Regions from separate parts of the Roseovarius conchicola genome, predicted to be linked through region 3. Evidence: riboswitches for the same ligand, from Rfam matches in the RefSeq annotation. Region 3 holds a riboswitch; each other region holds the start of a gene.
The links. Region 3 has a riboswitch for thiamine pyrophosphate ahead of V6N02_RS00205 (ABC transporter substrate-binding protein). Riboswitches for the same ligand answer to the same signal wherever they lie in the genome.
Positions count from the first base shown of each region.

Region 1: another riboswitch for thiamine pyrophosphate. It lies ahead of thiM (hydroxyethylthiazole kinase); the one in region 3 lies ahead of V6N02_RS00205 (ABC transporter substrate-binding protein).
Region 2: another riboswitch for thiamine pyrophosphate. It lies ahead of thiB (thiamine ABC transporter substrate binding subunit); the one in region 3 lies ahead of V6N02_RS00205 (ABC transporter substrate-binding protein).

Region 1 is NZ_JBGEHK010000002.1:630,548-632,810, reverse strand. Features, by position in the region: gene thiE (thiamine phosphate synthase) at 1-139, opposite strand, end outside; gene thiM (hydroxyethylthiazole kinase) at 136-924, opposite strand; TPP riboswitch at 967-1,059, opposite strand; gene V6N02_RS08900 (aromatic ring-hydroxylating oxygenase subunit alpha) at 1,103-2,236, opposite strand; gene V6N02_RS08895 (HD domain-containing protein) at 2,236-2,263, opposite strand, start outside.
Region 2 is NZ_JBGEHK010000003.1:388,846-391,108, reverse strand. Features, by position in the region: gene cobO (cob(I)yrinic acid a,c-diamide adenosyltransferase) at 1-521, shown strand, start outside; gene V6N02_RS11135 (hypothetical protein) at 634-939, opposite strand; TPP riboswitch at 1,017-1,123, shown strand; gene thiB (thiamine ABC transporter substrate binding subunit) at 1,156-2,136, shown strand; gene V6N02_RS11125 (thiamine/thiamine pyrophosphate ABC transporter permease ThiP) at 2,112-2,263, shown strand, end outside.
Region 3 is NZ_JBGEHK010000001.1:44,578-46,840, reverse strand. Features, by position in the region: gene V6N02_RS00210 (heme NO-binding domain-containing protein) at 1-577, opposite strand, end outside; TPP riboswitch at 698-803, shown strand; gene V6N02_RS00205 (ABC transporter substrate-binding protein) at 963-1,898, shown strand; gene tenA (thiaminase II) at 1,898-2,263, shown strand, end outside.

The DNA of each region.
Region 1 (2,263 bases), on a different contig from region 3:
GCGCCGCCAACTCGGGTGTGCTCGCCGATTTGTCGCGCAGCTGGATCAGCCGTGCCCCACCACGCGCCGCGGCAAGGGCCTGACCGACAACGGGCAGGTCGGCCCCCGGATCGGTGACGAAATAGACCGGCCCCATCATGCCTCAGTGATCCGCGACCGGGCCGTCAACGCCTCGGGTGTCATTGCGTGCAACGCATCCAGAAGATGCATCGCCAACGTGCCGGGGCCATCAGATTTCTGCGCGGCCTGTTCACCCGCCAGACCGTAATAGGCCAAAGCGGCTGTCGTTGCCTCAAGCGTCGGCTGTCCAACGGCGAAAGCCGCCACAAGGCCGGTCAAAGAACATCCCAGCGCGGTGATCTTGGGCATCATCGGATCGCCATTTTCCACACGATAGGCGCGGCTGCCATCTGTGATGTAATCCACCGCACCCGTGACAGCGACAACCCCGCCTGTCTGCGCGGCCAGGGTGCGTGCGGCGGCCTCGGCGCTGGCCACGCTGTCACCCGCATCCGCGCCCTGGCCTGCGGCCTCGGCCCCCGCCAACGCCAGAATTTCCGAGGCATTGCCGCGTATCACGGTGGGTTTCAACGCCACCAGCCGTGCACCCGCCTCGCGCCGCAATCCGGTGGCAAAGACCGCAACCGGGTCCAGCACCCAGGGTTTGCCCGCGTCATTCATCACGCGCGCCGCCGCTTCCATAGCCGCGACCCAATCGGGATCAAGCGTGCCGATATTGACACTCAGCGCCGAGGCAATCCCGGCGAACTCTGCCGCTTCCTCGCGTGCGTGCACCATGGCGGGCGAGGCCCCCGCCGCCAGCATCACATTGGCCATGACGTTCATCGCCACGTAATTGGTGATGTTCTGCACCAGCGGGGCAGTGGCCCGCATGTTTTCAAGGTAGTGTCCTGCGTCTTGCATCGTTGTGCCTCCTTGCGAACGAAAGAAGGCGGGCACGAACGTCAAAACAGGCCCACGACTTCCTCCGCCGGCATGATCCGGTTCAGGTTCAAAGGGTACTTCTCAGCCTTTTTCAAGACGCCCCTGTCGTGTGGGTATAGCTACTGCTCTGGCATGCGGCGTCAAGCCCTAAGCAGCGTCAGATGCCAATCGCAGCATACCAGCGGGCAAAGGCGGCAACATTTGGCTCCAACTCGGGCTGAAACCGGCCTTGCCGGGCGTCAGGGCTGGCCATCCCACGCTGTTGGTTGATCAGGGCGGGGACGTCTTCGTCCAGGGCGGCATCCATGCGATCCAGATACGCCGCCGACTTCTCGGCAAACTCTGGCAGGTCAACCGTCTCGGGCGGGAAACACGAGGTTTGCACAACAAGGCAGCGGTCCCCACCCAGCGGGTAGGCCTCGTAACACCAGAGCGCGTCCGTGTTGGCAGCAAAGGCCATGTTCGGGAACACCCACGTATAGCGTGCGCCCGTTTTTGCGCACCCTTGCAGACCCGGCATATCGGGCAGCGCCTTGTCCTGCTGATCCTCCAACAGACCACCCGTCCCATCGGTCGCCCCGAACTGGGTGGCAAAACCGCCTTGTACTGGATCGGGCGGATTGGGCCGCGCATAAACGCTGTCGATGGAATCGGGATGCACGAAAGGCAGGTGGTAGTATTCGTTGAACACCTCAAGAAACAGTTTCCAGTTGCACTCCACCTCCAGCACCCGACGCCGGACACTGACCAGTGACTCCATTGGCCAGTCCGCATGCAAGCCCGCAAACTCGCCCAGATGAGTGTCAAGGTCGGGAGCATCGGCGTTCAGGCAGACGAAGGCAAAACCCAGCCGTTCTTCAGCGCGATAGGTGATCAACCCGTTCTCGGCCTTGTCAAAACCCTGCGCGGCCTCCATTTCGGGGGCCGAAACCAGCCGCCCGTCCAGCGCGTAGAACCACGAATGAAACGGGCAGCGCAGGCCCTTACACGATCCTTCGCCATCCACCAGCCGCGCGCCGCGGTGGCGACAGGTATTGGCATAGGCGCGTAAAATCCCTTCGTTATCGCGCAGCAGCAGGATGGCCTGCCCTGCGATGTCCAAGGTGATGTAATCGCTAGGTTCGGCCACCATGTCAGCCCGACCCACCCCGATCCACCCTGCACGGAAAATCGCCGTTACCTCGGCGTCGGCCACCGCGTCCGAGCGATAGACAGCGGGTGGCAACGACGACGCCTCGTCAGCGGGCAAAAGACAGCGTTCAAGTGCAGCCGAGGCAAGCAGCCGCGACATCAGGCCGCCCGTTCCGCCGCCCGTTCG
Region 2 (2,263 bases), on a different contig from region 3:
AGGGGTTGATCATCGTCCACACCGGCCCGGGCAAGGGCAAAAGCAGCGCCGGTTTCGGCATGATTCTCAGGTGCATCGCCCATGACATGCCCTGTGCTGTCGTGCAATTCATCAAGGGAAGTTGGCAGACCGGAGAGCGCATGATTCTCGAAGATCACTTTGCGCATCTGTGTCAGTTTCATGCCATGGGCGAAGGGTTCACTTGGGAAACCCAGAACAAGTCCCGCGACATTGCCGCAGCCGAGGCGGGGTGGGAAAAGGCCAAGTCTCTGATTCTGGACGACACCGTGCGTATGGTGCTGCTGGATGAGATCAACATCGCATTGCGTTATGACTACCTGGATATCGATGAGATCGTGCGCTTTCTGCGCGATAAGAAACCCGAGATGACTCATGTGGTGCTGACCGGGCGCAACGCCAAGCCCGAGCTTATCGAAATTGCCGATCTGGTGAGCGAGATAAAGTCGCTCAAGCATCCGTTTCGCGATGGGATCAAGGCACAACAAGGCGTTGAGTTCTAGCACTGCCTGGTCATGTAACGCGACACTTTCCGATCCTGGAACCCGGTGGAAAGCGCGAGCAAAGTCATTCAGTGTTTGCCGGGCTTCAGATGCCGGGGTTTAGGTGATCCCTTCAGCACTCCCTGAAAACCGGCGTGAAGGCATAGAGAGAGGGCACGGCAAATGCGTCGATCACATTGGCCACCATTGCAATCGCCCACAACAGCGCCACGCATCCCACGAGGGGCCAGTTCGGGGCGCGGATGACCGGCACCGCAGTGGTGATCGCGTTCCCGGTAAAAGGCGCAACGATTCGTCCAGCAGCATCGCAAACCCGACTTATACAGACGTGCCGGCCCGCCCGCATGGATGCGCCCTTCATGTCCGGAAGGACAAAGCAGTGTCCGTATCCACTGACACCCTCATTGGACGAGAGCATGCTGGCATGATGCGATCTCTGACGCTGTTTTGACGCATCAGATTGTGGTTGAAGCGAGGCTTAAATCCCGCTAGCTGGAACCTACCTCGGGGTGCGTCGTCATCGGCGCTGAGATGCTTCTTTTGCGAACCCGTTGAACCTGAACCGGCTAGAACCGGCGGAGGGAAGGGTAGAGTTTCTCATCGTCCTTACCCTCTCGCCGCAATGGAGGATGATATGAAACGTCTACTGATTGCTGCGGGAATTCTGAGTGCCACATCTGCGACTGCTGCCGATGTGCCAGAACTGACCGTTTACACTTATGATAGTTTTGTCGCGGACTGGGGTCCCGGCCCGCAAGTGGAAGAGGCCTTTGAGGCGATCTGCGAGTGTGATCTGAAGCTTGTCGGCATCGAGGATGGCGCGGCCCTGTTGTCGCGCATCCGCCTTGAGGGTGAGAATTCGGATGCCGATGTTGTGTTGGGTCTGGACACCAACCTGATAGAGGCGGCCAAGGACACAGGGCTGTTCGCACCGCATTCCGTCAGCGCCGAGTATACCATGCCGGTCGACTGGAATGACGACACATTCGTTCCTTTCGACTGGGGCTATTTCGCGTTTATTCACAACGCCGATGCCGCTGTCCCTTCGAACTTTCGCGATCTGGCGGCAAGTGACACCAAAATCCTAATCCAGGACCCACGCTCGTCAACGCCGGGGCTTGGATTGCTGTTGTGGGTCAAGGCGGCCTATGGCGACGAAGCGCCGGCCATCTGGGCCGAGTTGTCCGACAATATCGTGACCGTGACCAAAGGCTGGTCCGAGGCTTATGGCCTTTTCCTTGAGGGCGAGGCTGACATGGTCCTCAGCTACACAACATCACCCGCCTATCACCTGATCGCCGAGGAAGATGCCAGCAAAGCTGCCGCCGCCTTTGACGAAGGTCATTACATGCAGGTCGAGGTGGCCGCGAAACTGGCAGGCTCGGATGTGCCCGACCTTGCCGACGCGTTTTTGGCCTTCATGGTCACCGAACCTTTCCAACAGATCATCCCGACCACCAACTGGATGTATCCTGCTGTGACCCCGGCGGCAGGTTTGCCTGACGGCTTCGACACGCTGCACACCCCTGAGACATCCCTTCTGTTGACGCCGAGTGAAGCAGCTGCGGCACGGGACGAAGCGCTGGCCGAATGGCTCGACGCGCTCAGCCAGTAAACCCAATTCCCGGGATCGGCGCGGCGGCTTTGGTGGCCGCGCTGATCGTCGGGACATTGGCCGCTGTGGCCCTGCGCGCCGAAACGGGGCGGGGGTTTGTTGCCGCCGACTGGGCTGCGCTGCGCTT
Region 3 (2,263 bases):
GGCTGAAATTGCGGCCATCTGCAAACGCCGTCTCCAGCAATTCCACCGCGATGATCTCGGTCCCGTTCCGCCCGCCCTTGTGCTCAAGATAAACCAGCGCGCCATAGTCATCGGCCATGGTACGCAACAACCCCATCATCACGTAACCGAACTCGCCGATATCCTTCTGCCCGGCCTGCACCACGAGGCTGTAGGAGGCACGGGTATGGCCACGCAGTTCCAACCGGGGCAATTGCAGATCTGACACGGCCAGCCGGGCACGTTCCGGCAGATCATCCAGCGAATGAAGGAACTCTTCGAATGTCATGCCCCCAAAGCGCAACAGGCGGCGAAGTGCCTCAACGTTGGGATGCGAAACCAGATAGGTGCCGATATCTTCCAGTAAGTCGTGACGAGGGCGTTCCAACACCTCGGCGGCCCTGTCCAGAACCTGATGTGTGATCGCCTCGTCATAGGTCATCATCGCCTCAAACTCGGTCAGCCCAAGGTCAAGCGACTGGACGATTTTCAACCATATATCGCGCCCATAGGTATCACGGATGAATCGCTCAATCGCGCGATTGATCAGCCCATGCATTGCCTGCCTCCATTTACTGTCCGCGCAGCTTGTCAAACCCGCCTTAACAAAGCGCCAACAGCTAAAATTATCCGCAGTTTTTGTGCCCCTTGCCCTTTGGTCACCCCCCTGCTAGGTCGGATTTATCCGTTGGGGTGCCCCGATTTGTCGGCGCTGAGAGGTCCATGACCAACCCATCGAACCTGATCCGGTCAGTACCGGCGGAGGGAACGGAGTTTCAAAGGGACGTAACCTGCGTTCGCTCTTCCTTCGCACCACCGGATTCAGGGGATGTTGAAAGGAAGACTGGAATGAGCCACCCCCTGCTTTCTTTGTGCCGCCGCGCGTGCTTTTGCAGCGTCAGGAGCCAACGGATTTCACCAAACCTTTTCCCTGGAGAAACAACATGAAATTCGCCGCCCTTCTGGCCGCTTTTCTGCTGGCCACGCCTGCCTTTGCGCAGGACAAGATGACCGTCATTCTGGACTGGTTCGTTAACCCCAATCACGGCCCGATTATTGTCGCGCAGGAAAAGGGATACTTTGCTGATCAGGGCCTTGAGGTCGAGGTGATTGCCCCGGCTGATCCGTCTGATCCGCCCAAGATGGTCGCCGCCGCGCAGGCCGATCTGGCGATTTCCTATCAACCGCAACTGCATCTACAAGTGGCTGAGGAGCTGCCCTTGATCCGGGTGGGCACGCTGGTCGCCAGCCCGCTCAACTGCCTGTTGGTGCTTGAGGAGGGTCCGATAAAGTCGCCCGCCGACCTGAAGGGCAAGAAAATCGGGTTCTCCGTCGCGGGTGTGGAAGAGGCGCTGCTGGTCGCTATTCTGGCCAAGCATGACCTGTCCCTGGACGATATCGAACTGGTCAATGTGAACTGGTCGCTGTCACCTTCGCTGATGTCGGGCCAGGTGGATGCGGTCCTGGGTGCGTTCCGGAATTTCGAGCTGAACCAGATGGAGATCGAAGGGGTGCCGGGCCGCTGCATGTTTGTCGAGGAAGAAGGTGTGCCGTCATATGATGAGCTGATCTATGTCGCCAATCCTGCCGAGATGGACATGGATCTGATCAACCGTTTCCTGCATGCCACCGAGCTGGCCACGCAATACATCATCAATCATCCGCACGAGAGCTGGGAGCTTTTCGCCGGCACATCGGCCGAGCTGAACGACGCGTTGAACGCCAAGGCCTGGGACGACACGCTGCCCCGTTTTGCCCTGCGTCCTGCCGCGCTGGATGCCGGGCGCTATGCGCGGTTCGAAGCCTTCCTGAACGAGGCCGGGTTGGTTGAAGGCACACGCGGCCTTGAGCAATTGGCGATCGACCCCGGGGCGAAGTGATGGAATATGGTCGGGACTTTTCTCATTGGCGCACGTCGGCAGGTGCGCAGTGGTCTGCCTTCACGCAGCATGACTTTGTGCGGGGGCTGGGCGATGGCACACTCCCGCGCGAAGCGTTTATGCGCTATCTGGTCCAGGACTACATCTTCCTGATCCATTTTGCGCGGGCCTGGGCGCTGGCGGTCACCAAGGCGGACACAGTCGAGGAGATGCGCCTTGCCGCGGGCACGGTGGATGCGTTGATCAATGGCGAAATCGCACTGCATATCAAGACCTGCGCCGAGGCAGGGCTGAGCGAACATGATTTGTTCGCTGCCCCCGAACACCCCCATAACATCGCCTATACGCGATATGTTCTGGATGCA